Regions from separate parts of the Mesorhizobium sp. B2-4-2 genome, predicted to be linked through region 3. Evidence: predicted binding sites of a transcription regulator. Region 3 holds the regulator's gene; each other region holds the start of a gene.
What was found. The regulator PhoB, encoded in region 3, activates phosphate uptake and scavenging genes when phosphate is short. The targets are predictions, from matches to a motif close to TGTCATNNANCTGTCAT.

Region 1: FJ942_RS16300 (esterase-like activity of phytase family protein) is a predicted target of PhoB. The motif match lies at 7,168-7,184, and genes of this name have one in related genera.
Region 2: ppk2 (polyphosphate kinase 2) is a predicted target of PhoB. The motif match lies at 2,382-2,398, and genes of this name have one in related genera.

What each region holds. Positions count from the first base shown of each region.
Region 1 is NZ_VFVM01000006.1:258,489-269,231, reverse strand. Features, by position in the region: gene FJ942_RS16330 (SDR family NAD(P)-dependent oxidoreductase) at 1-838, opposite strand, end outside; gene FJ942_RS16325 (hypothetical protein) at 998-1,279, shown strand; gene FJ942_RS16320 (TMEM175 family protein) at 1,284-1,859, opposite strand; gene FJ942_RS16315 (SH3 domain-containing protein) at 2,097-2,501, shown strand; gene FJ942_RS16310 (MFS transporter) at 2,699-3,907, shown strand; gene FJ942_RS16305 (MATE family efflux transporter) at 3,920-5,392, opposite strand; gene FJ942_RS16300 (esterase-like activity of phytase family protein) at 5,560-7,050, opposite strand; gene FJ942_RS16295 (FAD-dependent oxidoreductase) at 7,358-9,769, shown strand; gene FJ942_RS16290 (trimethylamine methyltransferase family protein) at 9,782-10,743, shown strand, end outside.
Region 2 is NZ_VFVM01000005.1:243,700-254,442, reverse strand. Features, by position in the region: gene FJ942_RS14330 (GntR family transcriptional regulator) at 1-603, shown strand, start outside; gene FJ942_RS14325 (DUF982 domain-containing protein) at 734-967, shown strand; gene FJ942_RS14320 (hypothetical protein) at 995-1,141, opposite strand; gene FJ942_RS14315 (aldo/keto reductase) at 1,222-2,265, opposite strand; gene ppk2 (polyphosphate kinase 2) at 2,506-3,426, shown strand; gene FJ942_RS14305 (dihydrofolate reductase family protein) at 3,516-4,163, opposite strand; gene hemB (porphobilinogen synthase) at 4,385-5,416, opposite strand; gene FJ942_RS14295 (DUF2066 domain-containing protein) at 5,505-6,335, opposite strand; gene FJ942_RS14290 (enoyl-CoA hydratase/isomerase family protein) at 6,531-7,574, shown strand; gene FJ942_RS14285 (DUF6163 family protein) at 7,571-7,993, shown strand; gene FJ942_RS14280 (winged helix DNA-binding protein) at 8,231-8,746, shown strand; gene FJ942_RS14275 (murein L,D-transpeptidase) at 9,097-10,350, shown strand; gene FJ942_RS14270 (Na+/H+ antiporter) at 10,514-10,743, shown strand, end outside.
Region 3 is NZ_VFVM01000015.1:92,522-103,264, reverse strand. Features, by position in the region: gene FJ942_RS25675 (CHASE domain-containing protein) at 25-1,647, opposite strand; gene FJ942_RS25670 (ATP-binding cassette domain-containing protein) at 1,784-2,584, opposite strand; gene FJ942_RS25665 (sugar ABC transporter permease) at 2,600-3,952, opposite strand; gene xylF (D-xylose ABC transporter substrate-binding protein) at 4,095-5,135, opposite strand; gene FJ942_RS25655 (ROK family protein) at 5,395-6,636, shown strand; gene phoB (phosphate regulon transcriptional regulator PhoB) at 6,644-7,333, opposite strand; gene phoU (phosphate signaling complex protein PhoU) at 7,353-8,060, opposite strand; gene pstB (phosphate ABC transporter ATP-binding protein PstB) at 8,086-8,889, opposite strand; gene pstA (phosphate ABC transporter permease PstA) at 8,886-9,737, opposite strand; gene pstC (phosphate ABC transporter permease subunit PstC) at 9,741-10,730, opposite strand.

The DNA of each region.
Region 1 (10,743 bases), on a different contig from region 3:
CCTTGTGGTCGGGGTGCCAGCGCGACAGAGCAGGGCGGTTTTCGATGATGTCGCCGATCGCCCAGGCCATGCGTTTCTCATCCAGCGGACGCGTCACCTCGTTGTCAGGGCACAGGATGTAGAAGTCGCGCTTTGTCAGGGATTCCAGCATGAAATCAATGACCTGTTCGCCGGTCCAGGCGTCGGCCGGCTTCTCGGTCGCACCCTCGGTCAGGCCGGTATAGGTGAAGCCCGGGATCAGCAGATGCGCCGACAGATGGGCACCCGGTTCGTTGCGCAGGGCATGCGCCAGTCCCTCGGTAAAGGTCTTCACGCCGGCCTTGGAGACGTTGTAGGCAAGGTTTCCAGGCGGCGTGGTGATGCCTTGCTTGGAGCCGGTGTTGACGATCAGGCCCGGCTGGCGGGCCGCCAGCATGCGGGGCACGAAGGCTTCGACGCCATGCACGACACCCCAGAAATTGATGTCCAGCAGCTGCTTCCAAGCGTCGCGGTTCTCCCACGGCTTACCCGGGTTGTTGCCGACACCAGCATTGTTCATCAGCAGCGACACATTGCCGAAGGCGCCAAAGGCTCTTTCGGCGAGACGATCCACGTCTTGTGCCTTCGAAACATCGGCGGCGACGGCCAGCACGGCATCGTCGCCGGCGATCGCGGACACAATACGGGCCGCATCCTCAAGACGCGGGCCGGCGACATCGGCAAGCACGATCTTCATGCCCATGAGAGCCAGCCGCTTCGCGGCGGCAAGACCAATGCCGCTGGCAGCGCCGGTAATGACTGCGGCATTGCCCGAACCAAGCGCGGGCAAAGCGGTCTGGAGTTCTGCGTCGGTCAGCATGGGCGGCGGATTCCTTCTTGCGATGGCGCCGAACTTAGCGCCGGAGCGGGCTGGCGCAAGCCTCCACGCGCCTGGCTGCGCTTCAGCAGCCGGCATGGGCCGGGTTGACCGGTCCAGCCGAGACTGCGCATGGTGCCTCGCAAAAAGGAGATTTCCCGATTGACGGACTGGATCGAAATCCTGAAGCAGCAGACCACCATCGGCGATCAGATGAACCGCGAAGTGCCGCAGATGCTGGCAAACCCCGAGATCAACGAAGCACAGGTGAAGACGCTGTTTTCCGCCTTGGAAAAACAGGCGGATTTCGTCGAGAAGCTGCGCATGGCGCTGGAAAAGTTCGGCCATGACTTTGCGGTCATCAAGGCGGCGGAACGGCTGGAAGAGCGCTACGCCGATCTTGCCGCGTCGGTGGCCGAGAAGCTGAAAGCGATGCGCGAATAGATCCCTATTTTTCGATCACGCGTGCGAAACGCCGGTCCGGCACAAGCCAGACCAGGGCAACCAGTACATAGATCGCGACGCCGATCCACTGGCTGATGAAGGTCAGCGGGATGGCGCAGAGATAGGCGACAAGCGAGATCTTGCCCTTGCGGTCGTTGCCGATCGCCCTGGCAAAGGCCGTATCGTTGCCGTGCAATCGGTGAAGCGTCACGACGAGAATGAAGTAGGCGATGGCGCACAGCGCAAGATCGGCGCCGTAGACGGCGACCGGCACCGGCGCGAAATGGTTTTCGCCCATGAAGGCCGTCGTCACCGGCATCAGCGACAGCCAGAACAGGAGATTGAGGTTCGCCCACAACACGCGGCCGTCGACCCGCTGCACGGTGTGGAACATATTGTGCAAATTGTTCCAGTAAAGGCCGACGTTGATGAAGGACAGCACGTAGCTGAAGAAGATCGGCCATAGCGGCAGCAAGGCCGAGAGATCCTCGCCGTGCGGCACCTTCAGTTCAAGCACCATGATGGTGATGATGATGGCCACGACGCCGTCGGTGAATGCCTCGACCCTGCCTTTGCCCATGATTTGCGCCCTATGTCCGGTGTCGATCGTTGAAGATGGTAAATCGTTAGCTGATGTTGTCAGGCCGATAAACGCCATCCGGGGAATTTCTCAACTATATCAGGGGAAACTCTCCCGCCAGGCCGGCTCGCGGCAATGGTTTGCTGTGGCAAATTGTTGACTTTTCTTGCCACAGTCCTCCATCGAAGACAGCCTCGGCTGAATCACATAAGGCCGAGCGATCGAATGGAGTGACTGATGAGATTTCGATTTCTGCTCTGCCTCGCGACCATTCTGGCCGCCATCCTCGGCACGTCGGCCGCCGCGTTCGCCTACAGCGCCCACACCACCACCAACCTCAACGTGCGCTCCGGGCCCGGGGCGGGATATGCCAAGGTGGGGACGCTGCCAGTCGGCTACAGGGTGAACGTCACCGGCTGCCAGCCGGGTTGGTGCAGAATCCATGGCGGCGGCCTCAGCGGCTGGGCCAGTTCCGGCTATCTCTCGCGGGCCCATGTCGTTCGCCCGCCAGTGATCATCGTGCGCCCGCCGCATCGTCCGCCGCACTGGCAGCATCGGCCGCACCGTCCTCCGCACCATCGCCCGCCGCACAAACCGCGTCCCGGGAAGTGCAAGATCGCACCGGGTTTCTCCTGCAAATAGCGGATTTTAGCGGGGTCACACGACAGGATGTCGTGACGGATCGGAACCATCGGCTCCGACACGAGCCTGTTCAGCCAACGGGTTTCCCGGTCCAGACAACGTCCGTCATGCTGTCAGGAGCCCGCCGGCCGGCCGGAACGTCGGGAGTAAGGGCGCGTTAAGGTCGCGATCCCTGAAACTGATGAAGAGGTTTGGCCATGGCCATTCGTGACTTGGCGCATACGCGCAACGAAGCAGGCGGCGAGGCTCTCGCAATTCCGGTGGTTGCCACAATGATCGCCGTTCTGTTTGCCGGCAGCACGGTGCTGACGCCGCTGTACATCATCTACAAGCAGCAATTCGGCTTTTCACAGATCACGCTGACGCTGGTCTACGCGGTCTATGTCGTCGGCAATCTCGGCGCCCTGCTGATGTTGGGCGGCGCGTCGGATGTCGTTGGGCGCCGGCCTGCCGCTCTCGCGGCCATGATCGTCGCCGTCGCCAGCGCGCTTGTCTTTCTGTTCGCCAACAATGTCGTTCTGCTCGATGTGGCGCGCGTCCTGAGCGGGCTTGGCATCGGTGTCGGCGCGGGGACCGGAACGGCATGGATCGCCGAGCTTCTCCCCGGCGCTGACAAGGCGCGCGCCAGCGTCATTGCCACCAGCACCAATTTCCTGGGCCTCGGTTTCGGCGCACTCGTTTCGGGACTGTTGGCGCAGTATGAACCGTGGCCCTTGCGCCTGGTCTTCATCGTCTATCTGGCGGCGCTTGTATTCGTCTCCATCCTGGTCTGGCGTACACGCGAAACGGTGGCGGAGCCTGGCGGCCCCGGGCAGATTTCCATGCGGCCGCACTTTGCCGTGCCGGATGAAATCCGCGCGCGCTTCGTCGCGCCGGCGGTGACCGGTTTCGGCGCCATGGCGCTGGTCGGCTTCTATGCCGCGGTGGCGCCAAGCATCCTGGCGCAGCAACTGCATGAGACGAACCATGCTGTCGCCGGTGCGCTGTTCTTCGAATTGGCGATCGTCACCGCGCTCAGCATCGTAGCGCTGAAGCAAATGCAGAGCGGCAAGGCCATGCTGACCGCGCTGGCGTTGATGATTCCCAGCATCCTCATGGTGGTGGCGGCGCAGATGCTGGCGTCGATGGCGCTGATGATCGCCGCCACCGCCTGCTGCGGCGTGACGGCCGCACTCGGCTATCGTGGCAGCCTGCAGGTGGTGAACGAGATCGCACCGGAGGATCGCCGCGCCGAAGTGGTATCCAGCTTCTTCATCTGCTGCTTTATCGGCAATGCCTTGCCCGTCATCGGTATTGGCATCATCTCGACCTATGCCAGCCCCATCGCGGCCAGCCTGGCGTTCGCCGGCATGATCATCGTGTTTGCGCTGGTCGCGCTGGGCTTTGGGTTGAAAAACAGGCCTTGAGAGCGGCCAGCTTCAGCCGTTCGGCGTCTCTGGGGAAAAATGCGCGCGCTGGCGCGGCACGCCGAGCCCGGTGTCGGGCGGCTCGCCGGCGGCCGGCCGGTTCTCGATCATGTGCAGGGTGCGCCAGCCGCCGAGACGGTAGTAGGCCGCGGCCAGCAGCAGGGAGGTGATCGAGCCGGCGGGGAAACTCCACCACAGCGCCTCCTCGCCGATCACATCCCGCATGAAATAGGCAAAGCCGGTGCGCACGACCAGTACCGAGATCACCAGGATGACCAGCGGCGGCATCACGGCGCCCGTGGCGCGCACGGTGGCGAACAGCACGATGGTGACGCCGAACAGGATGAACGACCAGGACGCGACGTTGTTGATGTGAGCGGCGATGTCTATCGCCGCGCTGTCGCGGCTCAGGAACAGGCTGAGGATCGAGCGATCGAAGACCCATAGAAGTGCCACGAGAGCACCGGTCAGCACCAGGTTGAAGCCGACGCCTGACGCTGCGATGCGGCTGATGCGGTCCCAGCGGCCGGCGCCGACGTTCTGCGCCGCCATCGAGGACACGGCCGCGCCGATGGCGAGCGCGGGCATCTGGATGTAGGTCCATAACTGCGCGGCGATGCCGTAGGCGGCGGCCACCTGCGAACCGTAGGAATTGACGATGCCCATCACCGTCAGGGCCGCGGCCGAAATCACGATCATCTGCAAACCCATCGGAACGCCCTTGAAGACGACGACGCGCAGCAAGGCGGGGTCCGGCCGCAGCAGCGCCAGATTGGCGCCGGCCAGACGCAGCGGATGCTTGCGGACATAGAGCACGATCAGGATGGCAATGACGCTCACTGTCTGGCCGACAAGCGTCGAGGTCGCCGAGCCGGCGATGCCGAGCTCGGGGAACGGCCCGATGCCGCGGATGAGCAGTGGGTTCAAGATGATGTCGAGCACGACGGCGAGCGCCATGAAAAAGAACGGCGTGCGCGAATCGCCGGCGCCGCGCAGCACCGTCATGACAAAGGACAGAAGGTTCATCATCGGCACGGCGACGAAGATGATGCGCAAATAGGAGCGCGCCAGCGGCAAGGCGTCGGGCGGTGTGCCGAGCGCGCCCAGAATGGTGTCGACCCAGATCCAGCCGCAGACGGCGAACAGCACCGAGACGAAGAAAAAGAAGGTGGCGCTGGTGCCGACGATGCGGCGTGCCTCGGGGAGATCGCGGGCGCCGACCGATTGCGCCACCAGTATGGTGGCCGCCATGCCGATGCCGAATACCGTGCCGAGGATGAGGAACAGCACCAGATTGGCATTCGAGGTGGCGGTAAGCGCGGATTCGCCGAGGAAGCGGCCGACCCAGACAGCGTTGACCGAGCCGTTGAGCGATTGCAGCACGTTGGAGCCGAGCACCGGCAGGGCGAACAGCAGGAGCGTGCGCGGAATGGGGCCGCTGGTCAGGTCACCGGTGCGCCGGCGCGCGGGCATCTTTTCATCCATGGCGGGCATCCGGCAAAGCTGGTTCTTTTGAGTCCGGCACGCAGGATACCGCAGGCCCGACCGGGATGCACCCTTGCGAAAGGAGCGACGGCGGGCAAGGCACGCCGTCGTGCATCCGATCAAGCTTGTCGGGCAGGAGGCGCCAGGCGGCGCCTGCTGCAAGATGCTTACTTCCTGGCGAGGCCGGGAAGCGTGACCTGATAGACAAGGAACATGGTGTCGACATCGGCGCCGTCCTCGGCCTTGTAGGGCGCGCCGACCTGGAAACCGTCCTGGGCGAGGAAATCGTTGTCGTTGGCGACGAACAGGAAATAGTCGTCGGGCAGCTTCGGATCGAGCACGCTCGCCAGCGACATCGCTTCCCACTTTTCCGAGAGGTTGTCCTTGTCATTGGGCGCGCCATTGTGCAGGCCGAAGCGGGCAAGCTCGGCCTTGTCGTTGATGTCGATGAACGGCGTCAGCCTTGCCGGCGTCACCGACGGATCGAGCACGCCCTTGGGCGCCACCGGCTTGTCGGCGGCATCGAAGGGACCGCCGGCGATGTCGGTCGCGCCGGAAAGGTCGACAATGTCGATCTTGCGATACAGCGACTCTTCGCCCTTCAGGCCCTGGCCATTGCCGCTGTCGCGCGCCAGCATCAGGAAAGCCGTGTCCGACAGCGCCACGATCTCGCTTTGCGCAGCCACCTTGGTCTTGCCCTTGGCGTCCTTGAACACCGGCAGCGGCACGACATATTCATGTGCCAGCTTGAGATGGGCAAGATCGGAGGCGTCATAGACCAGCGCCCTGGTGTTCTGGCGCGTCGAGGCCGAATCGCCGCCGTCCTGCCGGGTCGCCGACTGCAAGACCGCGATCACGAACTTGCCGTCCGGCGTCATTGCCATGCCTTCGAGGCCCTGATTGTTCTGGCGGCCGGTTTCGGGATCCTTTGGGTCGGGTTCGGCAGCACCTGGGCCCGGATTGTCGGAAGCAAAATTGGCCGTGCCGTGGCGCATCGGCACGAGCGCGGCCGGAGGCTGGGTCGCCGACATCAGACGGCCGTCGGCGGAGAAGCGGTAGATGTCGGGACCGTATTCGTCGGAGACGAGCATGGTGCCGTCGGGCAGCCGCACGATCGCCTCGTTGTCGAGCGCGAGCTTGCCATTGTCGGCCTGCGGCAGGACAGGCATGTCGCCGGCGGCGGGACGCACGCCGTTCAGCGGGTCGAGACCGCTGGCGTCGGCGCCCTTGTCGTCGGTCAGGAGCATGGTGTCGGCGAGCGTCGCCTTGACGCCGGTCTGCTCCTGGCCGGCCGCGGGCGCGGCACCTGGCGCCACCGGGGCGAACTCGATGTTGATCGTGTTGAGGCGCGGCCGGTAGTCGGTGGTACCGACGACGTTATAACCGCGGTCGGGCAGCAGCCACAGCGAGCCTCTGTAGGTGCCGGCATCATGCGTCCAGCCCGCGGTGTCGATCGACATGCCGGAGCCGGAGCCGAAGGTCTCGCCGAACCTGTCGCGCTGGCCGGCCGGGATGCGGCCAACCCCCACCAGCCCCTTGTTGACGAAACTGGCGCCGCCGACGCTGGCCGAGCTGTCGGCGAAGGCGGGCAGCGAAACGGCCGAGGCCGCCAGCGCGGCGACCAGCAGCCGCAACGAGAATGAGCGTAGATGCGTCATGGATATCCCCTTGATGACAAAGCGCCGGGACGGCGGAATTCTGAGGTTGCCTAGGGGCGGCGAGGCTGCCGCCCTGGAGGGCGGCTGTGCCCTCGCCAAGCGGTCTAAGGCGCGAACATGATGCTTGCATGACAGTTGGTGACGCATTCGCGTCGGCCCGCCGCGACGCTGCTGGGGAAGTGCGGCCGCCCAAAAAATCGATCGTTCCGACACAGGTTCGACAGCTTCCAGGAGCTGTTCGTAGTACTAGACACTCATGTACAGTACGTATATGGTTCCGGTTTCGGACAGTCCGGGGAGGGAAGCCTTGAAGTCTCACTACCGCGCAGTCGTCATCGGGGGAGGAGTGGTGGGCGCTTCGGTGCTCTATCACCTGGCGCGGTTCGGCTGGTCGGATGTGGCGCTGATCGAGCGCGCCGAATTGACGGCGGGCTCCACCTGGCATGCGGCGGCAGGGTTCCACGCGCTCAACGCCGATCCCAATGTCGCCGCGCTGCAGGATTATACCATCAACCTTTACCGCGAGATCGAGGCCGAATCCGGCCAGGACGTCGGCCTGCACATGACCGGCGGCGTCAACATCGCCAGCGATCCGGCGCGCTGGGAGTGGCTGAAATCGGCCTGGGCGGTATTCCAGTCGGTCGGCATCGAGACCGCCCGGCTGGTGACGCCTGACGAGATCATGGCGATCTGCCCGATCGTCGACGTCACCGGCGTGCTTGGCGGCCTATACGATTCCAACGAGGGCCATCTCGACCCTTACGGCACGACGCATGCGTATGTCGGTGCCGCCAAGAAGCGCGGCGCCGACGTGATCCTGCGCAACCGCGTGGTCGAGCTGAAGGCGCGCGCCGACGGCCATTGGGATGTCGTCACAGAGCAACGCACCATCACCGCCGAGCATGTCGTGAATGCCGGCGGGTTGTGGGCCAAGCAACTCGGCCGCATGGCCGGGGTTGAACTGCCGGTGACGCCGATGGAGCACCATTATTTCGTCACCGAGGACATTCCGGAAGTCGCTGCCCTCGACAAGGAGATCGGCCTGGCCGTCGATCTCGACGGCTTTTCCTATCTGCGGCAGGAGCGCAAGGGCGTGCTGCTCGGCGTCTACGAGCAGAACCCGAAGCACTGGAACATGGACGGCGCGCCGTGGGATTACGGCATCGAGCTCATCCCCGAAGACATCGACCGCATCGGCCCGGAACTTGCCAAGGCGCATGAGCGCTTCCCTTGCCTGGCGACGGCAGGCATCCGCAAATGGGTCAACGGCGCCTTCACCTTCACCCCGGACGGCAATCCGATCGTCGGGCCGGTCCGCGGCCTGAAGAATTACTGGGTCGCCTGCGGCGTCATGGCCGGCTTCAGCCAGGGCGGCGGCGTCGGCAAGTCGCTGGCCGAGTGGATGATTTACGGCGAGCCGCAGGCCGACATTTTCGGCATGGACATCGCCCGCTACGGCGCCTTCGCCGCAAACCGGGAATATCTCAGGCAGACGACGCGACAGTTTTATTCTCGTCGTTTCGTCATGACCTTTCCCAACGAACGGCTGCCTGCGGGCCGGCCGCTGAAACGCCCCGGCGCCTATGACGGCATGAGTGCGGCGGGCTGCGAATGGACGGCTTCCTGGGGGCTGGAAATCCCCGCCTATTTCGCGCCGATGGGATTCCGCGAGGAGACGACGCTCAGGCGCTCCAACGCCTTCGACATCGTCGGTGACGAGGCGCTGCAAGTCCGGCGCGCCGCCGGCCTCATCGATATCTCGGCCTATGCGCGCTACGCGATCACGGGACCGGGCGCGGAGGCCTGGCTCGACAGGCTGCTGGCCTGCAGGCTGCCGAAGGCGGGACAGGCGAGGCTGGCGCCGATGCTCGGGCCGGACGGGCGGCTGAAGGGCGATCTCACCGTCTTCAACTGGGGCAATGGCGACTACTGGCTGATGGGCTCCTACTATCTGCGCGAATTTCACATGCGCTGGTTCGAAGCGCATATGGCTGAAGGCGTTTGCGTCACCGATATTTCAGGTGCGATGTCCGGCTTCCTGGTCACTGGCCCCAATGCCAGAAAGATCGTCGAGCGCACGACGCACCAGGACATCTCCGCCAAAGCCTTGCCATTCATGGCATGCGGCGAGTTCGACATCGGCATGGTGGGGGCGCGGATGGCTCGCCTTTCGATCGCCGGCGAGCTCGGCTTCGAGATCAACTGCCCGGCCAGCATGCACGCCACATTGCGCGAAACGCTGCTTGCCGCCGGCGAGGATCTCGGCCTCGCCGAGATTGGCTATTACGCACTCAACGCGCTTCGGCTGGAAAAGAGCTTCGGCATCTGGTCGCGCGAATTCACGCAAGGCTACACGCCCGGCCAGACAGGGCTCGACCGCTTCATCGCTTTTGACAAAGGCGATTTCGTTGGCCGCGAGGCGGCGCTGAAGGAGCGCAAGCCGAGTGTTGGACGACGCATCGTGACGCTGGAAGTCGATGCCGTCGACGCGGACGCCAGCGGCTTCGAGCCGGTCTGGCACGGCGCGCGGCGCGTCGGCTTCGTCACCTCTGGCGGCTTTGGCTACACGATCGGCAAGAGCGTCGCGCTGGCGTTGGTGGATGACGATTTTGCCGAGGAAGGAACGGCGCTTTGCGTGCACATTGTCGGCACCGAGCGGCCGGCGCGTGTCATTCCGGCTTCGCCCTACGATCCCTTGGGCAAGGCGATGCGGCAATGAGGAGGTTTCCGGATGATCGATGACGCGGCACGCGAAGGCAGGCGCGAGCGCCGGCGAGGACGCATCGGCGAGGCCGGCAGCGAGAGCAGCCGCCGGCCCAATTACCGCTCTCTGAAGAACCCATTCCTGCCGCAGCCAATCTTTTCGGACGACCACGTCGCCTCGATCCACGACACGGCACTGCGCGTGCTGGAAGAGCTGGGCATCAAGGTTCTGCTGCCGCAGGCGCGCGACCTGCTCGCTCGCGCCGGCGCCCTGATCGACCCCGAAACCGACATGGTGCGGATCGGCCGCGACATGGTGGCGGCCGCACTGGCCTCGGCGCCAAAATCGATCCAGACCCATGCCGGTGACCGCTCCCGCGATCTGACGCTGGAACTCGGGTCGATGACCTTCCTGGCAGGGTGCGGCGCGCCGAACGTCACTGACCTCGAACGCGGCCGCCGACCAGGCACACTGGCGGCCTTCGAGGAGTTCATCAAGCTGGTGCAGCATTTCGACGTGCTGCACATGCTGGGACCTTGCGTCGAGCCGCAGGACATCGACAACCGTTTTCGCCACTACGCCGTCAACCGGGCGCAACTGACCCTGTCGGACAAGCTTCCCTTCATCTTCGCGCGCGGCACCCCGCAGGTCGACGATAGTTTCGACATGATCAGGTTGGCGCGCGGGCTGTCCGAGGACGAGTTCCGCTCGGGCGCCCATTGCTACACCGTCATCAACACCAATTCGCCGCGCCAGCTCGACATCCCGATGGCGCAAGGCATCATCGACTTCGCCAGGGCGGGCCAGGTCCTGATCATCACGCCCTTCTGCCTGGCGGGTGCGATGGCCCCGATCACGGTGGCCGGCGCGCTGACGCTGCAGCATGCCGAGGCGCTGGCCGGGTTGACGCTGGCGCAGATCGTGCGGCCGGGCGCTCCTGTCGTCTACGGCTCCTTCTCCTCCAATGTCGACATGAAATCGGGCGCGCC
Region 2 (10,743 bases), on a different contig from region 3:
CCGGGTGAGAAACTCACCGAGCGCTGGATCGAAAGCCGCTTCGGCGCCTCGCGCACGCCGGTCAGGGCTGCGCTGCTGCGGCTCGAAACCGAAGGGCTGGTCGGCAGGGACGGGCGCGGCTGGACGGTCTCGCCCATCAACCTGGCCGAACTCGAGCAGATCGCGGTCTACCGCGAAGCGGTCGAGGTCGCGGCCTTGCGGCTGACATGCGGGCTTGCCGACAGAAGTGCCGTCGATGTCATCGAGGCTATGCTCGTCTCCTGCGACGACGACACTCCGCGCGAGGAATGGCATCGCGTCGGCATGGATTTCCACATCGAGCTGGCGCGACTGTCCGGCAATGAATTCCTGTTTCGGGCCGTCCGCGACGCGATGACCAGGCTTTCGCGCGCCCGTTGGCTGGAGGTACGCGATGGAGCGGCCCTTGGCCGCGCCTGGGCCGAACATCATGCCATCCTGGCCGCCGTGCGGAGCGGCGATGCACAGGAAGCCGCGCGCTTGCTCTCGCAGCATATCGTGGGCAGTCGCGACCGTCTGTTGACGTCGCTGGCCAATGATCGCCGCGGCCTTCGCGCCAGGGGATTTGCCGTCGTGGCGGCATAATGCGGCCTGCAGGGCAGGCCACTCGCCGCCGAAAAAAGGACCACCGGCCCCGAGCCCCACTTTCGGCCTCGCTTCGCGGACGCCGATGGCGTAGGACCGGGCGATGGAAAACAACCGATTTGAAGTACCCGTGACCGTCAAATCAGTCACGGCGGGAAGTACACAGCTCTTACGCTCGGCCCGCGAGGCTTCCGACTATCTCATGAACAGCTGGCCCGGCAAGCGCACCCCCAAGCATCGCGCGGCGCTGCAGGCCTGCCACGATGCGCTGGCCGGCGACAAGCCGGCCATGAACGCAAGGCGCGCCTTTATCGCGGCGGCGCGTGAAGTGGACGTCTTCGTCAGCGACAAGGCGCCGGCCTGATCCAGGCCGGATTGCCGCCGCGCGCCGTCATTCCTCTGTTTCAATCTCGGCGTCAGTCTCGGGTTTCTGACGCTCCCGCGCCGCAGCCTTGGCCGCCAGCTTTTCGGCCTTCTTGGCCGCCTTCTGGCGATCGCGTTCCTTGCGTTCCTGATCGTAATTTGGTGCTCGTGCCATAGCGGCTCCTTTTTTGCTGTTCTTGTGGGCTGACTACGCGTCGTTCGCCTTCCGACGTCTCGGAGCCGGCACCAGGGTTCCTATAAGCTGCTTCGGTCGATCACAAGGTCGGCGGCGCCGAAACGCTCCTTTGCCGTCAACTGCTGATGCCAATAGGGATAGAGCAGGGGCGGGCGGCTGACCGCGTCGAGGCGATCACGTTCCTCGCCGGTCAGCGTCAGGCTGGCCGCCGCGATATTGTCCCTGAACTGGGCCTCGTTGCGCCCGCCGATCACCAGGGAGCTGATAGCCGGCCGGCCAAGCAGCCAGGCAAGCGCCACCTGTGCGGCGGACACACCGCGGGCCTTGCCGATTTCGACCAGCACATCGACGATCCGCCACAACCGGTCCTCGTCGCGGATCGGCGGTTCGGACCAGCCGGCGACCTTGCGCGCGGTCGGGCTGTCACGGTGATACTTGCCCGACAGCAGGCCGCCCGCCAGCGGGCTCCACACCAGCACGCCCAATCCCTGGTCGACCGAGATCGGCAGCAGCTCGTATTCGGCTTCGCGTGCTTCGAGCGTGTAGTGGATCTGCTGGGTGACGAAGCGCGGCTGATGGCGGGTGTCGCTGATGGAGAGCGCCTTCATCACCTGCCAGCCGGAATAGTTGGAGCAGCCGATATAGCGGATCTTGCCCTGGCCGACCAGCGTGTCGAGCGCGGCGATGGTCTCTTCGAGTGGCGTCACGCCGTCCCATTCGTGCAGGAAATAGATGTCGATGACGTCGGTCTTGAGCCGCTTCAGGCTCTTCTCGCATTCGCGGATCAAATGATGGCGCGACAGGCCTTCGTCATTGGGACCGTCGCCGATGCGCATGCGCGCCTTGGAGGCGATCAGCACGTCGTTCCTGCGCTTGCCGCCGAGTGCCTCGCCGATGATCTCCTCCGACAGGCCGTCCGAATAGACATTGGCCGTGTCGATGAGATTGATGCCGGCATCGATGCACAGATCGATCATGCGCTTCGCCTCGGCGAGATCGCTGTTGCCCACAGCCGCGAACGGGCCGGCGCCGCCAAAGGTCATGGTGCCCATCGTCAGCGCCGAAACCTTCAGGCCGGAACGGCCGAGAGTGCGGTATTCCATGTCAGTCCTCGCGATTGAGAAGAATGGCCCGATCAGGTTGCTGGATTTGTAGGACAATCCGTGCGGCTTGTCGCCCTCCGGCCCCAGCACACCGATGAGCGGCCGTGGCGTGCCCCTGCAATAAAACCGTCATTGCCGGCCTATACTCAGTCGATCAGGGCGTTGCGCGCCGCCGTCAGGACGCGACCAGTGCGCCCGGTCGTTGCCGGAGGCGGCAGCTTGCAGATGGAGGAACACCAGATGAATGAATCCATACCCAAGTCCGGCGCCCGGGACTGGCTGGAAGCCGAACTCGCCGACACGCTCGACGAGGACTATGAACTGGAGATGTCGGAACCAGCGCTGTCGCTGGAGATCGCCAGGATCTACAAGAACGCGCATCCGCCTTCTATCGACCGCATGCAGTATTTTCGCGACCTGATCGGGCTGCAATCCGAGCTGATCAAGCTGCAATCCTGGGTCGCCTACCACAAGAAGAAGCTTGTGGTGATCTTCGAAGGCCGCGATTCGGCTGGCAAGGGCGGCGTCATCAAGCGCATCACCCAGCGGCTCAACCCGCGCATCTGCCGCGTCGTGGCGCTTCCGGCACCGACCGAGCGAGAGACGTCGCAATGGTATTTCCAGCGTTATGTGCCGCACCTGCCGGCCGGCGGCGAGATCGTTCTGTTCGACCGCTCCTGGTACAACCGCTCCGGCGTCGAGCGGGTGATGGGTTTCGCCGGGGCCGATCAGGTGGAGGAATTCTTCCGTGACGTGCCGGAGTTCGAGCGCATGCTGGTCCGTTCGGGCATCACGCTGGTCAAATACTGGTTCTCGATCACCGACGAGGAACAACAGATGCGCTTCCTGATGCGCATCCACGATCCGATGAAGCAGTGGAAGCTGTCGCCGATGGACCTGCAGTCGCGGGTGCGCTGGGAACAGTACACCAAGGCCAAGGAAGAGACCTTCGCCCGTACCAACATTCCGGAGGCGCCCTGGTTCATCGTCGAGGGCAACGACAAGAAGCGCGCCCGGCTGAACTGCATCGACCACGTCTTGCAGCAGGTTCCCTACGAAGAGGTGCCGCACGAGGAGATCAAGCTGCCCGAGCGCGTCTTCAATCCCGAATACGAGCGCCAGGTGCTGCCGAGCGAGCTCTACGTGCCCGAGAAGTATTGAACGAGAGTTTGTCCTTCTCCCCGTATAGTGACGGGGAGAAGGATCTGCACCAAGGGCTGCCAATTCCCACTGTCGCAGACAACTAGTTCCTAAGTCCGCTTGATGACGACATGCGTGGCAAGCGGCGTCGCTACTTGTTCGCTGCACGCGTAGCCGAGCTTCGGCATATCAATCCCGGCGAAGAGGTGCTCGCCGGAGCCGAGCAGCACCGGCGAGATCGCCAGATGCATCTCGTCGATGAGCCTCTCCTGGAGGTACTGCCGGATGGTGGCGACGCCGCCGCCGACCCGCACATCGCTGCCATTGGCCGCTGCCCTTGCCTGCTCGAGCGCCGAATGGATGCCATCCCTAATGAAGTAAAAGGTCGTGCCGCCCTCCATGACGATCGGCTCGCGCGCATGGTGGGTCAGCACGAAGACCGGCACATGATAGGGCGGGTTGTCGCCCCACCAGCCCTTCCAGTTTTCGTCAGGCCATTCGCCGCGGATCGGCCCGAACATGTTGCGGCCGAGGATCCAGGCGCCGACATTCTCGAAGCTGCGCGCCGCGAACGCCTCGTTGGTATCGGTTGTGCCGCCGTCGTCTCCGAGCACCATCTTGCGGAAGGTGCGGGTACCGATCATCCATTTGTGCAGGGCTTCCCCGCCGACCCCGAGCGGGTTTTTCAAATCCTGGTCGGGACCGGCGCCGTAACCGTCGAGCGACAAGGTGAATGCGTTGACGCGAAGTCTGGACATGGAAAGCCTCCTCAGACCAGTTGTATTTTGCAAGCAGTTACTTTCTAGCAAACCGATTGCAAATTGCAAGTAGTATTTTCAGCGATCGAGAAGATGCATATCCGTACTTCGCCCATGCGATGTCCAGAGTGAAAGTGGCGGCTGCCGAGACAGCCGCCATACCGGCTCATTCGCCGGTGAGTTCCATGAAGAGCATATGGTTTGAAGGCGCTGGGAGGAAACTATGCTCTCAGCATCTCCGCCACCTCAGGGGCGAAATAGGTCAAAATGCCGTCGCAGCCGGCGCGTTTGAACGCAAGAAGCGATTCCAGCATAGCCTTTTCGCCGTCGATCCAGCCATTGGCGCCCGCCGCCTTGATCATCGAATATTCGCCCGACACCTGGTAGGCGAAGGTTGGCACCGCAAATTCGTCCTTCAGCCTGCGGATGATATCGAGATAGGGCAGGCCGGGCTTGACCATCAGCATGTCGGCGCCTTCGGCCAGGTCCTGCTCGGCCTCGCGCACCGCTTCGTCTGAATTGGCGTGGTCGATGTAATAGGTCTTCTTGTCGCCCTTGAGCAGGCCGGCCGTGCCGACCGCCTCGCGGTACGGCCCGTAGAAGGCGGAGGCGAATTTCGTTGCATATGACATGATCGCCACGTCCTGGAAACCGTTTGCGTCGAGCGCGTCGCGGATGGCGCCGATGCGGCCGTCCATCATGTCGGACGGCGCGATGATGTCGGCGCCGGCCGCTGCTTGTATGACGGCCGCCGCGGTTACCTGTTCCACCGTCTCGTCATTGACGATGAGGCCGTCGCGCAGGATGCCGTCATGACCATGGCTGGTGAACGGGTCGAGCGCGGCGTCGGTGATGACGCCGATCTCGGGCACCGCGTCCTTGATCGCGCGCGTGGCGCGGTTGATGACGTTGTCGGGATCGAGGATATGCGAGCCGGTCTCGTCGCGCAGCGAAATGTCCACATTGGGAAAGGTGGCAAGCGCGGGGATGCCGAGCTTCGCCGCGCGTTCGGCCTCCTTGACGGCAAGGTCGATCGACAGGCGGAAGACGCCCGGCATGGCGGCGATCGGCTCGCGCACTTGTCTGCCGTCGACGACGAAGATCGGCCAGATCAGGTCGTCGACGGAAAGCCTGTTCTCCTGCACCAGGCGCCGCGACCAGTCGGCCTTGCGCATGCGTCGCAAGCGGCGGCTGCCGGTGATGTCGTCGACGCTGCGCGCGCCGGCAGGTTTTGCGGGGGTGAATCTGTTCATCGCCAAAACTCTCGTTTGGCCGGCTTTTATCACGCACCCGTGGTGCTGACCAATGCGACACGTTTGTGCCAGCAATCCGATCGGGTCTCTATTCGGGTTGCCCATTGCCCGAAAGGATCTGCGCCGCACCGCGCATGCCGACACGGAACGCCTCGTCGAAGCCGACGCCGCGCACTTGCCAGGCGTAGGTCTTGCCGGCCTTCGCCAGCCGCCAGTCGGCGATCCAGCCCAACTCCTTGTCGCTCCAGACGATGCTGCCGGAAAGCGCCTGGTCGGCGCCGGCCGTTTTCGCAACCCTGTCCAGCTTCGCCATGTCGGCGTCGCGCATGATCCTGTCGTCCAGCCCCGCCTTCGACAGCAGCGCTGCCGTTGGGAAGGTTACCTGCATGGCGATCGGCGCGGCGGCATTGCCGAACGACTCGCGCATCAGCACGCCGCGCTCGTCATCGGCATCGAGCGCGAAATGCCTGACGCCGCGCTCGGTCGACAAGAACACCGCCAGCCGTGGCCTTTCGGTCAGCCATGGCCTGCTGCCGAGCGAAGCCAGCACCGGATCGATCATCGCCGGGCTGTACTGGCAGTAAAGATTGTGAGGCCGATCATACGTGCCCTGATCGTCATGGTTGGGAATGCCTTCCATGCGATCGCGGTAGCGAAAGGCCGCCACGAAGCTGCCGGCCTTGTCGCGCAGCGCCGCCATCTCCGGTTTCGCCGGCAGGCGCTGGTCGCCGGAAACCCGGACCAGAACCGCGTCGAGGCAACGTTTGAAGCCGGCCTGGCGGTTCTTCTCGTACCGACCGTTGACGATGGTCTGCGACTGGTAAAGATCGGCGAGGCTTGCCGCCAGGGTCGGTTGCAAAGCCAGGCAAATGACGATCAGCCCGATCGTCATCGGCACGAGGCGCGCAAATCCAGCCATGAGCAACACCCCTTTGGAAACCCGCTACAGCTGCGCAGTCGCCGTGGGGTTCCCGGCGTTGCGGCCACAACGGCTCTTTTAGCACTAGGCTCCGGCACGAGCCAAGACGCGCTGCCGGCATGCCGGCATTGACGCGGCCATGGGCCACGCTTTAGCACTTCAGTCCCGGCGGAGCGGGGGAGGGATTCTTTCACGATGGATTTTGGCGGAGGCGACGAGATCCGCTTCGAACATCTGGGCCGGGCCGGCATCGTCACGTTGACGCGGCCGCGGGCACTCAATGCGGTCACGCACGGGATGGTCAACGCGCTCGCCAAGGCATTGCACGCTTGGGAGCGGGACTGGAGCGTCGATGTCGTCGTCGTCAAGGCCGAGGGTAGGGCGTTTTCGGCCGGCGGCGACATTCTCCACATCTATGAGGCCGGCCGGGCCGGTAAGCCGCCTGTCGAGTTCTTCGCCGACGAGTATCGGCTGAACGCCCAGATCGCGCGTTTCAAAAAACCTTATGTGGCGCTGATCGACGGCATCGTCATGGGCGGCGGCGTCGGCATCTCCTTTCATGGATCGCACCGGGTGATGACGGAAAATGCGCAGTTCGCCATGCCGGAGGTGGGTATCGGCTTTTTCCCGGATGTCGGCGCCAGCCATCTGCTGCCCGATCTTGGAGGTTCCTTCGGCATGTACCTGGCGCTAACCGGCAATCGTATCCGCTATGGCGACGCGTTGTGGTCCGGGCTGGCCACGCATACGATCAAGGCGCAGGACCAGGCTGGCTTTCTCGACCAGCTCGCCGCCACCGGCGATCCCGAATCGGTGCTGCGCGGCTTCTTCATCCCGGCGAAGCGCGAGACGGACAGGCAGGTGCTGGAGGCGATCGCCCATCACTTCGCGCAGGCGTCGCTTGCCGATATCATCGGCAGCCTGGAGCAGGCGGCAGGGAGCGATGAGTTTGCGGCAAGGACGCTGGCGACGATCCTGACGCGCTCGCCGACCAGCCTTCGTGTCGCCTGGCGCCAGATCACTGCCGGCCTGACGCTGCCGATGGATCAATGCATGAAGATGGAGTTCCGCATCCTCAACCGGATGCTCGCGGGCCACGATTTCTACGAAGGCATACGCGCCACCATCATCGAAAAGGGTTCCAAGCCGCAATGGCTGCCGGCAACCCTCGATGCGGTCGACGACGCGGATGTCGATGCCTATTTTGCCTCGCTCGGTGAACGGGAACTCGCGCTATGAGTGAGGTGACGTCCAGACGCGTCGTGCTTCAGCCTTCAGGGGTGGAGGTTATCTTCGCCTGGTTCCAGCGAATCATATCAGGATACTGCCTGCTGTTCGGTATCCTGTACTGGATCAGGCTTATCGGCTTCTATCCCGGCTCGCTGTGGCGCTTCGACCTGATGCCGGTCCACTGGCAGGTGACAGCGGTGATGCTCGCCGTGTTTTTTCCCTTTGCCGCAGCCGGCCTATGGATGCTGGCTTCCTGGGGGCCGGTGATCTGGTTCATCTGCGCCGCGACGGAGATCGTCATGTATGCCGGCTTTCCCGAACTCTTCGGCCGCCGTCCGCTCATCGTCGTCTCGCATGCGGGGGTGGCGCTGCTCTATGTCGTTTTCCGCCTCGTCATCTATCTGCAGAAGCGGTCGCCCCGGACCTGAAGCCGGCACGCGCCGCCGGCGATCCGGCGGATCGGATTTCGCCCTGAAATCATTGGCTAAATCTTTAGGTTAATTATCCTTGCTCGAGTGACCGTTCGTTAAGCGTCTTGCGAAACCTATTACCGGTAAGCTCTTGTTAGCCTTGGCGTTTAAGTCGAATTTTATGAGTATTCGATAGTGTCGCGATCAAGGTGAAAAACAAAAAATCACCAGGGCGACAAACGAGAGGCAAAGACAATGATCAATTCGCGTCCGGCGGCAAAGACCGCCAACGTTTCCGACGATCGCCGCGAGGCAATCCGTTCCCTTTACATGGAATCGCTCCAACTGGTCGAGCGCCTGCACCGCCGTCTGCTCGACGTGATCAAGGACGAGTTCGACCGCAATGGCCGTTCCGACATCAACGCCATCCAGGCGCTGCTGCTCTTCAACATCGGCAATTCGGAGCTGACCGCCGGCGAGTTGCGCTCGCGGGGCTACTATCTCGGCTCGAACGTCTCCTACAATCTCAAGAAGCTTGTCGATCTCGGCTTCATCAACCACCAGCGCTCGCGCATCGACCGTCGTTCGGTCCGCGTCTCGCTGACGCCGAAGGGCAACGAGGTGGCGGACGTGGTCGCCGGTCTCTATGAGCGCCATGTCGGCTCGATCGAGCAGGTCGGCGGCATCAACACCGACGAATTCAAGCAGATGAACCGTGCCCTCCAGCGCCTCGACCGCTTCTGGAACGACACCATCGCTTACCGGATGTAAGCCACATCCCCAATCAGAAGCCGCGCCACAGAAGCGCGGCCGCAACAGCGACCTCCAGTCAGGGCCGGTGCCGAAAAGCATCGGTCTTTTCTTTTCGTTGCGCTGGCCGAAGCAAATTGGGGGCCAAGGCCACGTTGCCGCCATATTCCAATGGAACCGAAGATGGCAGTGATGCTGTGGTGAAGACCATGAGTTCACCCGCAGCCGCGGTAGCCTTGCGCGTTTTCACACCGAGGTGATGCGGACCATGGTTGGCTAATTGTTAAGATTGCCAATTTTAGAGTGCGGGCGAGATCGCCCGATGATCAACGCAGCAAGTGTTCGAACTGCTACAAATGTCTGGAACGTCCATGAGAACCAGCCGCCGTTTCTTCCTTTCCGGAGCCTCCGCGCTCGCAGCCGCCGTTGTTGCCGGCCGCGCCAGCGCGCAGGACGTGATCGGGGACATCCTGAAGTCCTCGGCGCGCGGCAACTGGGACGATCAGTTCGACGCCCGCGCCAGCGCAGGCGGCAAGGTGGCCTCGACGCTGCCGATCTTCAGCCCGCAGACCGTCGCCTTCACCGAACAGGCTGTGGCGCAGTACCAGAACATTGTCGGGCAGGGCGGCTGGGTCGAGGTTCCCGCGACCAAGAAACTGCAGCTCGGCGTCGACGACCCCGATGTCGTGCCGCTGCGCAAGCGCCTGATGGTCGCCGGCGACCTGTCGCAGAGCGCCGGCATCTCGACGGCCTTCGATTCCTATGTCGACTCGGCGGTCAAGCGCTTCCAATTGCGCCACGGCCTGCCGGCCGACGGAGCGCTGGGCAAATATACCTACGCGGCGATGAACGTTTCGGCGCAGATCCGGCTCGGCCAGTTGCAAACCAATCTCCAGCGATTGAAGGAGAAGGCGGGCACGCTTGGCAGCCGTTATGTGCTGGTCGATATTCCGGCAGCGCAGGTCGAGGCGGTCGAGAACGATCGCGTCGTGCTTCGCCATACCGCGATCGTCGGCAAGATCGATCGCCAGACACCGATCGTCAATTCCAAGATCAACGAGATCATCGTCAATCCATATTGGAACGCGCCGGTGTCGATCGTGCGCAAGGACATCATCCCATTGATGCGCAAGGACCCCGATTATCTCAAGAACAGCCATATTCGCCTGTTTGCGCCAGATGGCAGCGAAGTCGATCCGATGAATGTGGACTGGTCGACCGATGACGCGGCCAAGTACCGTTTCCGCCAGGATCCCGGTTCGGACAACGCCATGGCGTCGGTGAAGATCAATTTCCCGAGCCCGGACGGCGTCTACATGCACGATACGCCGCAGCAGAGCCTGTTCGGCAAGATGATGCGCTTCGATTCCTCGGGTTGCGTACGCGTGCAAAACGTGCGCGACCTCGTCACTTGGATCCTGCGCGACACGCCCGGCTGGGACCGTCAGCATTTCGAGGCTGCGATCAAGACCGGCGAAAACACGCCGGTCCAGGTCACCAACCCGGTGCCGGTGCATTTCCTCTATCTCTCGGCTTGGTCGACGGGCCCCGGCGTCGTCCAGTTCCGCGACGACATATATGGCCTCGACGGAAACAACGAGCTGCAGATCACTTCGTCGCTTTAAGCGATTGATTATTCAGGAAAAAGGCCGCTCTTGAGCGGCCTTTTTATGTCGCCGTCGCCAAGCCGTTCACACCGCCGCTGACCTCCAACTCTGCGTAGGCGCGCTCCGGCTGGACGAAGCGCGGGCGATTGCGCATGGTCGGCAAAACTGCCGGAATCGGACCATGCAAGTTGCCGTCTTCATCCTCGTCGTGCTCGTCCTGGTGGCGCTTTCCGGTGCATTGGTGCGGCTGGTGCGGGTGCCGCTGCCGGTGCTGCAGATCGCCATGGGTGCTGCGCTGGCCTGGCCGGCGCGCGGGCTGCATGTCGAGATCGATCCGGAACTGTTCCTGCTCGTATTCATTCCGCCGCTTCTGTTCGCCGATGCCTTTGCTGCGCCCAAACGCGAGCTTGT
Region 3 (10,743 bases):
GATTCCGCCAAGGCCCGATGGCATTCACGCCGGCAGCGGAATCCTGATTTCCACATTCAATCCGTCATCGCGATAATCGCGGTGGATCGTGCCACGCAGCTCACGCGTGACATTGAGGTCGATCAATTTGGTGCCGAAGCCGGTCGTGGCCGGGGCGTCGACCTTCTTCTGCCCGGTTTCCTGCCAGCTCAGAGCCAAGACCCGGTCACGCCCGCGCCCTTCGACCGACCATTCGATCCTGAGGGCGCCGACCGTATTGCCGGCCTCGCCATATTTCAGCGCATTCGTTGCCAGTTCGTGGAAGGTGAGGCCCAGTGCCTGCGTCGTGGTTTCGTCAAGCAGCACCTCCGGCCCGGACAAAAGCTCTTCCGGCAGCTCCTTTCCGAACACTTGGCCAAGCTCGATGCGCAGGAGATCGCCGAGATCCGCCTTCTGCCAGCGCGAGCGCGTCAGCATGTCCTGGGACGCGGCCATTGCCTGTAGCCGGGCCGAGAAAGATGCCGAGAACTCATTGACGTCGCTGGCACGTGACGCGGTCTGGCGCGCGATCGCCAGCACTCGCGTGATCGAATTCTTGATGCGATGCTTCATCTCCTGCAGCATCAAATCCTTTTCGAGCAGGCTCTTTTCCGTCGTCTCATGCAGCAGCGATGCTGCCTCGTAGGCTCGCTCCTGATAGCGCGCGACAAGCGCGATGGCGCCGGCCAGCAGCAACCCGAACAGGCCGAGCATGACTGGGATGGCCCGCGACGATGGCTGCGAGAAGGCGCTTGTCGGCCTGAACTGCACGGTCCACGGACGGCCCGCCACGCTGATCTTGCGGGTGACCAACAGCCTGTCGCCAAAGCCCGACACGGGCGGCGTCTCCGACCGGAACAGCAAATGATCCGGATCGACGCCGCCATCGTAGATTTCGGTGTTGACCGGCAGCAGCGGCGCGCGGCTGAGCGCGATCTGGAACAACTCCCTGGCCCGGAAGGCCGCGTAGAGAAAGCCTACCGTCGAGGATCGCGATGCGTTTATGGCATCAGGTGCGGTCTCGACGTTGAGCCGCACGAAGACGAGAAAGCCGGTGAAGGTCTGTGCTGCACCCGTGTCCTGGCCGAGTTGCACCAGCCCGCTCGCGTGCTGCTGGTCATCTGCCATTGCCTTCTCGATTGCCGCGCGCCGCACGGGCTCGGTGAACATGTCATAGCCGATGCTGGCCTTATTGGACGGGTCGAGCGGCTCGAACAGCACAACGGGCGTCCGCCATGGCTGGGTGGTGTCCGGATAGATCGCACGCCTGGTGCCCTGGTCATGCAGCATGTCGCGCTCGACCGTCGCCTCGTCGCCTGCTTTCACCAGCCGGAGAAAGCCGATGCCGCGCAGGCCGGCGAAATTGGTATCGACATTGAGGGCATTGAAGAACGCTTTGAACTCGCTCTGCGAGATGTCGCCATTGCGGGCGTCGAACAAGGCTTGCGACGAGCGCAGCAGCGACAGCTGCAGGTCGATCCGGCTCTCGATACGGTTGAGCGCATCGTCCGCGGTCGCGTCGAACTTGATGCGAGCCGCCTCTTGCGTCGCGAAATAGGCGAACCCCGCCATTGTCATGCTGATCAGCGCAACGGCAACGAAAGCGACGATTGGAAAAAGCTTCTTCAACGGATAATGCGGCCTATCAGCATGTGAGCCCTTTATGGGCAAGTCGCCCGGTCAACACAATGGCAAGGCCAAGCCATCCCGCCGGCTGGCATATCACCTGATCGGCAGATCGGTAACGGGCTCAGGCCAGCAGGCTTCAGGCAGCGATCTTCAACGCGCCTGGTCCGGGAATGGCGCCAGGCGGACATTTGCCCAGGATGATCATGCCCAGCACCTCGTCCTGGGTCACATCGGTGGTGCGGGCAGTGCCGACGACCTGGCCGTTTTTCATGACGCACACCCGGTCGGCCAGTTCGAATACGTCGTGAATGTCATGGCTGATCAGGAAGATGCCGATGCCGTCGGACTTGAGCTGCCTGACCAGTTCCCCGACCTGGGCCGTTTCCTGCGGTCCAAGTGCTGCCGTCGGCTCGTCCATGATCAGGATGCGGGCGTTGAACAGGATCGCGCGTGCGATCGCCACCGACTGCCGCTGTCCGCCCGACAGCTTGATCACCGGCTCCTTGAAGCGCTGGAAGCGGGGATTGAGCCTGCCCATCACCTTGCGCGCCTCGGCCTCCATGGCGACATCATCGAGCGTGCCCCAGGCGGTCCTCAGCTCGCGGCCGAGGAACAGGTTGGCGGCGGCGTCGACATTGTCGGCGAGCGCCAGGGTCTGGTAGATCGTCTCGATGCCGTATTTCTTGGCATCGCGCGGGTTGGAGATCGAAGCCTCTTCGCCGTTGACGAAGATTTGGCCCGCGTCACGCTTGTAGGCGCCCGACAGGATCTTGATCAGTGTCGACTTGCCGGCGCCGTTATGGCCGAGCAGGGCCACGACCTCGCCGGGGAAAAGATCGATCGAGGCATCGTCGACGGCGCGAATGCCGCCGAACGCGATTGAGATGTTGCGCATGTCGACCAGCGGGTTGCCGGCGGGAGCGATCCTGTCAGCCATGATTGTCCTCCTCCCTCAAACGCGTTTGCGATAGACGGTGTCGAGCCACACCGCGATGACCAGCACGGCGCCGACGACGATGCTCTGCAGCGGCGAGTCGACGCCAAGCAGCACCATGCCGGATTGCAGCGACTGCATCAAAAGCGCGCCCAGCATGGCGCCGATGATTGTTCCCGAACCGCCGGCGAGCGATGTGCCGCCGATGACGGCCGCCGCGATCACCAGCAATTCATCGAGCGTTCCGAGCACGTTGGTGGCCGAGTTCTGCCGGGCTGACGAGATCGCGGCGGCGATCGTGGCCAGCACGCCCATGATCATGAACACTTTCATCGTGATCCAGCGTGTATTGATGCCGGCGAGGTTGGCTGCTTCCGGATTGCCGCCAATGGCAAAGACATAGCGACCAAAACGGGTGCGTTTGGTGATGAAGGTCATGACCAGCCCGACGGCGATGGCCATCAGCACCGGTATGGCGATGCCGTGGGCGATGAACAGGCCGCCCTCGGGCACGGTTATGTTGTTGGCGGCTGCATATCTGTTCACGATGCCGACTGGCCACGGATAGGAATTGGCCAGCCAAACCGCGCCCATGATGACGGCGCAGGTCAGCACGCCGATCAGCGTCTCGGCCCAGATCGGACGCAGCGGGAAACGGAAGCGCTTGCGCTGTACCCGCCCGTTGAACAGCGCAAGCACCACCGCAAGGCAGGCGGCGATACCGACCACCCAGCTCCAGGTCGCGCCGATCGATCCGGCCGGGCCGCCGCCCATCAGCTGGAACGTCGCGTTGAGCGGCGCCACCGTCTGGCCGCTGGTAACCCACCATGCCGCACCGCGCCAGACCAGAAGCCCGCCCAGCGTCACGATAAAGGCCGGCACTTCGAGATAGGCGATGACAAAGCCCTGGAAGGCGCCGATCAACAGACCGAGCACCAGGCCGATGACCAGCGCCAGCACCCAGATCCATGGGTTGCCAAGCTCAAGCCCGACGAAGCGCACTAGGAAATGCACCTGGGCGAAGCCCATGACCATGCCGATCAACCCTTCGGCGGAACCGACGGACAGATCGATATTGCGCATGACGATGACCAGCACCATGCCGCAGGCCATGATGGCGACGGCCGAGGTCTGCACCGACAGGTTCCACAGATTGCGCGGCGTGAGAAAGGTACGGCTGTCGAAATCGAGCGGATTGACGCCGAGACGCAGGCTGGACAAGACATGCAACCCGATCCAGATCAGCAGCAGCGCGCCGATCATGCCGAGCATGCGCGTGTCGATCTCGGTCGCCTTAAGGAACCGGGCGACGGCGCCGAGTTCCGACGCACGCGCGGTGTCGGCCTGCGGGTTGGACGTCGTATCGGTCATGATTTTCTCCCACCGGCCTGCCCGTCCGATGCGGGATGCCGGAAGCCAGCCTAGAAGTTACCCGCCCGGGGCGGAAAAACAAATTTTCTTGAAAAAACGCCGCGGCTTGGCAGCCGCGGCGTTCATCGCATGAAATGGAAGATCAGTTGCAGGCCGCTACGCTGCCCGCCGCGACGCCGGCACAGACCTCGTCTTTCTTGATCCAGCCGGCGTCGATGACGATGTTGAGATTGTCCTTGGTGATCGCAACCGGGGTCAGGAACAGCGATTTGACGGTGTTCCCACCGGGCGTTGTGAAGTCCTTGACGCCGGCGATATCGGTCATCTTCTTGCCGTCGGCCAGCTGCGAGGCGATCTCGGCGGCATTCTTGCCGAGTTCACGCGCGTCCTTCCACACCGACACGGTCTGCGTGCCGAGCGCGATGCGGTTCAGCGCCGCGTGGTCGCCGTCCTGGCCCGAGACCGGAACGGTACCGGCCAGGCCTTGAGCCGTCAGCGCCGCGACGACGCCGCCGGCAGTGCCGTCATTGGCCGCGACGACCGCGTCGACCTTATTGTCGTTGGCGGTCAGGAACTGCTCCATGTTCTTCTGCGCGTTGGCCGGCAGCCAGCCATCCGTATAGGCTTCGCCGACATTCTTGATCTTGCCGCTGTCGATGGCGTCCTTGAGCACTTCCATGGAGCCCGAGAACAGGAAATCGGCATTCGGATCGGCACCCGAGCCCTTGATGAAGACGTAGTTGCCTTCCGGCTTCACCTTGAACACTTCGCGGGCCTGCATGCGGCCGACTTCCTTGTTGTCGAAGGTCAGATAGAAGACGTCCTTGTTCTCGATCAGGCGGTCATAGCCGACGACCGGAATGCCTTCGTCGAGCGCCTTCTGCACCGCCGGGCCGATGGCGGAGGCGTCCTGCGCCAGGATGATCAGCGAATTGGCGCCCTGGGAGATCAGGCTCTCGACGTCGGTGAGCTGCTTGCCGGGATTGGACTGGGCGTCGGCGGAAATATACTTGTCGCCGGCGGCTTCGATCGCCTTCTTCATGGCGGCCTCGTCGGTCTTCCAGCGCTCTTCCTGGAAGTTCGACCAGGAAACGCCGATGACCTTGTCCTTCGCCTGCGCGACCGACGCGAGCGTCAGCGACATGGCGACACCCGCCAGGATGGCGGCTGTGAATCTCTTCATCTTAATCCTCCCTGCGCCGCGTATGGCGCGACCAAACAGGCCCGTAGGCCGGCACAAAGGCTCTATTTTTTCGAGCCTCGAAAAAACACTGGTCCATCGTCGGAACGCTGTCAACGTCGATTCTGATGTATTTTGATGTCCTCGTGAATTTTTTTCGAGCTCCGGAATAAATAATGACAGCCAAGGCCGGTTCTGCCAGTATTTGACGGTCGTCGGGATCCTGGGGAGAGAACGCGGCGACGGGGAGGATGCGAGAAACATGTCGGTCGGAATCCGCCACGACGATTTGCGCCGACGCAACCGGGCGATGGTGATCGCGGCCGTGCGCCGTGCCGGGCAGCCCTCGCGCACCGAGATTGCCGCGACCACCGGGCTCAGCCATTCCACCATATCGGCGATCTCCTCCGACCTGATTGGCGAAGGCATCCTGGCGCAGAGCAAGCCGAGCGAGGCCGGTGCGCTGAAACGCGGCCGGCCGCAGGTCGGCCTCAGCCTCAACCCTGAAGCCGCGGCGGTGATGACCGTGGTGCTGTCGCTGAATTTTCTCTCCGTTGCCGTCATCGACTATGCCGGCCAGGTGATATCTGAAGAGCAGCGCCGGCTGGACACGCTCACCCTGTCGCGCGAGGCGCTGATCGGCGAATGCGTGGCCATCGTCAGGCGGCGGTTCGAGGATCCCGACCTCGACGTCGGCAGCATCGCCCGTATCGCGCTGGCGATCCAGGGCATCACCGACACGGATGCGCGCACCATGCTGTGGTCGCCGATCACGCCGCAGACCGACATCGCCTTCGCCGACATACTGGAGGCCGAGTTCGGCATTCCCGCCACCATGGAGAACGATTGCAACATGATGGCGGTGGCGCTGCGCTGGCGCGATCCCCAGCGCTACCGCGACGACTTCATCGCCATCCTTTTGTCGCACGGCATCGGCATGGGCTTGGTGCTGAAGGGTGAACTGTTCACCGGCACCCATTCATCCGGAGGCGAGTTCGGCCACATGATCCATCGCCCCGGCGGGGCGCTCTGCCGCTGCGGGCGGCGCGGCTGCGTCGAGGCCTATGCCGGCAACTATGCCATCTGGCGCAACGCGAGGCAGCTTGGCGAGGACACCGAGCCCGTCGACGTCAGCGACGCCGACATGCGCACCCTGGCGGCCTCGGCGCGCGAAAAGGACGGGCCGGAGCGCGAAGCCTACCGCAAGGCCGGCGAGGCGCTGGGTTACGGCCTTGGCAGCCTGTTCGCGCTGATCGATCCGGCGCCGGTCGCCATGGTCGGCGTCAGCGCCGCCGCCTTCGACCTGATCGAGCCGGCTCTGCGCGAGGCCATTGCCCAGACCGCCGGCGGCCAGCACTCGAAATCGATTTCCTTCGACACCGAGCCGAACGAACTGCCACTGATCCGCGAGGGCTGCGCCATGCGCGCGCTGACCTTCGTCGACCAGGAGATTTTCGCGCCGGGGGCACAGGCGAAATCAGGCGTGGGCGAGAACGTTGCGTGACATATCCCTAGTCTTCGCGAATCGCATACCCCGCGCCCCGAATGGTGCGGATCACGTCAGGCATGCGGCCATTGTTGACCGCCTTGCGCAGCCGGCCGACATGCACGTCCACGGTGCGCTCGTCGATATAGATCGTTTCGCCCCAGACATTGTCGAGCAGTTGGCTGCGCGAGAACACGCGGCCGGGATGTCGCATCATGAATTCGAGCAGGCGGAACTCGGTCGGCCCGAGCCGGATCTCGCTTTTCTTGCGGTAGACCCGGTGCGATTCACGGTCGAGCACGATGTCGCCGACCTTGAGCACGCTGGACAGAACTTCGGGCTTGGCGCGGCGCAGCAGCGCCTTGACGCGTGCCATGAATTCCGGCGTTGAGAACGGCTTGACCAGATAGTCGTCGGCGCCGGTGGAGAGACCGCGCACCCGGTCGCTTTCCTCGCCGCGCGCCGTCAGCATGATGATCGGCAGCCGCTCGGTCTCGGGCCGCATGCGGAGACGGCGGCAGAGCTCGATGCCGGACACCGCCGGCACCATCCAGTCGAGCACAAGAAGGTCAGGGACATTCTCCTGCAAGCGGATCTCGGCTTCGTCGCCGCGCGTCACCACCTCTACCTGATAACCCTCCGATTCCAGATTGTAACGGAGCAGCACACCCAGCGGCTCCTCGTCCTCCACCACCATGATGCGTGGCGCGATCATCGACTGGTCACCCCTGCCGTCAAGCCGCTGGCGCCGACATCGCCGTCTCGTCCTGCTTCGGGCGATTGGCGGGCAATTGCGTGCCGGTCAGCACATAATAGGCATTTTCGGCAATGTTGGTCACGTGATCGCCGATGCGCTCGAGATTCTTGGCGCAGAACAAAAGATGCGTGCAGGCGGTGATGTTGCGCGGATCCTCCATCATGTAGGTCAGCAGCTCGCGGAAGACCGACGTGTATTTGACGTCGATGCGTTCATCGTCGGCGCGCAGCTTGGCAAGTGCCGCGGCATCGCGCGCCGCATACTCCTCGATCACGCCTTGGACCTGGATCAGCACAAGCTGCGCCATGGCGTCGATGGAGTGCGACAGGTCGCGCGGCGTGGCGGCAAGGCCGACGGTGCCGACGCGCTTGGCGATGTTCTTGGCGAGATCGCCGATGCGTTCGAGATCGCCCGCCATGCGGATCGAGCCGACGACATGGCGCAGATCGTCCGCCATGGGCTGCCGCTTGGCGATCAGGGTGATGGCGCGGTCGTCGAGTTCGCGCTGGCGCGCATCCATGATCGCGTCGTCGGAGACGACGCGCTGGGCGAGCGCGTTGTCGGAATTCAGGAGCGCCTTGGTCGCGCCGCCGACCATCGATGAGGCGAGATCGCCCATGTCGCGGATCAGCCTGCTGATCTGTCCGAGATCTTCGTCAAAGGCTGCGACTGTGTGTTCGGCCATGATCTTGGTCCTCGTATGCCTGGGATCAGCCGAAGCGGCCGGTGATATAGTCCTGCGTGCGCTTCTCGCGGGGCGACGTGAAGATCTTCTCGGTGCGGTCGAACTCGACCAGCTCGCCCAGATACATGAAGGCGGTCTGCTTCGACACGCGCGCCGCCTGCTGCATGTTGTGGGTGACGATGACGATCGTATAATCGGCCTGCAACTCGTCGATCAGCTCCTCGATCTTGGCGGTCGACAGCGGATCGAGCGCCGAGGCAGGCTCGTCGAGCAGGATGACCTCCGGCTTCACCGCCACCGTGCGGGCGATGCAGAGGCGCTGCTGCTGGCCGCCCGAAAGGCTGAGGCCGCTGGCGTTGAGCTTGTCCTTGACCTCGCTCCACAGTGCCGCGCGCTTCAGCGCCTGCTCGACACGGCCGTCCATCTCCGCCTTGCTGAGCTTCTCATAGAGCCTGACGCCGAAGGCGATGTTCTCGTAGATCGACATCGGGAACGGCGTCGGCTTCTGGAACACCATGCCGATCTTGGTCCTGAGCAGGTTGAGATCCTGCGAACGGTCGAGGATATTCTGGCCGTCGAGCAGCACCTGGCCCTCGGCGCTCTGCCTCGGGTAAAGCTCGTAGATGCGGTTGAAGACGCGCAGCAGCGTCGACTTCCCGCAGCCCGAAGGCCCGATGAAGGCGGTGACGCTGCGCTCGGGCAGCGACAGGCTGATATCCTTCAGCGCCTTCGACTGGCCATAGTAGAAATTGAGGCCCTTGACCTCGATCTTGGCTTTCTCGACCGCGACTTCGGGCGTATTCAACTCAGTGGACAACATCGGTTTCATCTGTCCTCTCTGCGTCCGGTAAGGCTGCGGGCGAAGATGCTCAGCCCGAGAACCGTAAGGGTGATTATGAGTGCGCCGGTCCACGCCAGCTGCTGCCATTCCTCGTAGGGGCTGAGAGCGAACTGGAAGATGGTGACGGGCAGGCTGGCCATCGGCGCATTGAGATTACTCGACCAGAACTGGTTGTTGAGCGCCGTGAAGAGCAGCGGCGCCGTCTCGCCGGAAATGCGGGCGATGGCCAGCAATATGCCTGTGACGATGCCCGACAGCGCCGCACGGTAGGCGACCGAGCGGATGACCACCCAGCGCGGCGCGCCGATCGCGGCGCCGGCCTCGCGCAAGGCGTTCGGCACCAGGTTGAGCATGTCCTCGGTGGTGCGAACGACGACCGGGATGACCAGGATGGCCAGTGCGACGGCACCGGCGATCGCCGAGAAATGTCCCATCGGCCGCACCAGCAGCTCGTAGACGAACAGGCCGACGATGATCGAGGGTGCCGACAGCAGGATGTCGTTGATGAAGCGCACGACGGTGGTGAGGCGCGAGAAGCGGCCATATTCGGCCATGTAGGTCCCAGCGAGGACACCGATCGGCGTGCCGACGATGACGGCGATGACTGTCATCATGATACTGCCGTAGATGGCATTGAGCAGGCCGCCGGCATCGCCGGGCGGCGGTGTCATTTCGGTGAACACAGAGAGCGAAACACCCGACAGGCCCTTATAGAGCAGTGCGCCGAGGATGAGCGCCAGCCAGGCCAGGCCGATGCCCGCCGCCGTGACGCATAGCGTCATCATCACGGCATTCCTGCGCTTGCGTCGATTGTGAAGCGATGTGGCCGTCGACATCGGTCAGGCTCCCGTGCGGCTGTCCATGCGCAGCAGCATGTAGCGCGCAAGGGCAAGGATCAGGAAAGTGATGACGAACAGGATCAGGCCGAGCGCCACCAGCGAAGACGTATAGAGATCGCCGTCGGCTTCGGTGAATTCGTTGGCGATGGTCGCCGAGATCGTCGTGCCGGGCGCGAACAGCGAGGCGCTGATGCGGTGGGCGTTGCCGATGACGAAGGTTACCGCCATGGTTTCGCCGAGCGCGCGGCCGAGGCCGAGCATGACGCCGCCCATGATGCCGACGCGGGTATAGGGGATGACGACGCGGCGCGTGACCTCCCAGGTCGTGCAGCCGATGCCGTAGGCCGATTCCTTCAGCACCGCCGGCACCGTGTCGAAGACATCCTTGGTGATCGAGGTGATGAAGGGCAGGACCATGATGGCAAGGATCATCGCCGAGGTCAGAAGGCCGATGCCGTAGGGCGGGCCGGCAAACAGGCTGGAGAGTCCCGGCACGTCGTGGAAAAGCTTGATGATGAAGGGCTGCACCGTCGTCTGCAGGAACGGCGCGAACACGAACAGGCCCCAGATGCCGTAGATGATGGAGGGTATGCCGGCAAGCAGCTCGACGGCGATGCCGATGGGGCGTCGGAGTGGCCGCGGGCAGAGTTCGGTAAGGAAGATGGCGATGCCGATGCCGATGGGAACGGCGATCAGGATAGCGATGGCGGCGGTGACGATGGTTCCGTAGATCGGGGCCAGCGCCCCGAAATTCTCGGTAACCGGGTTCCACGATTCGGTCGTCAGGAAGGAGAACCCGAATTTCGACAGCGCTTCCCACGAGCCGGCAAACAGCGAAATCGCCACGCCGCCGAGGATGAGCAGGACGAGGATGGCGGAAAAGCGTGTCGCCGCCCGGAAAATCGTATCGGTGAGCGCGAAGCGCCGGACCGTCGCTTCCCTGGCCCGCATGGCGGCCGACGATGGCATGGCTTCGGAGACGGCGGTCATCTGGCCCTCGCGT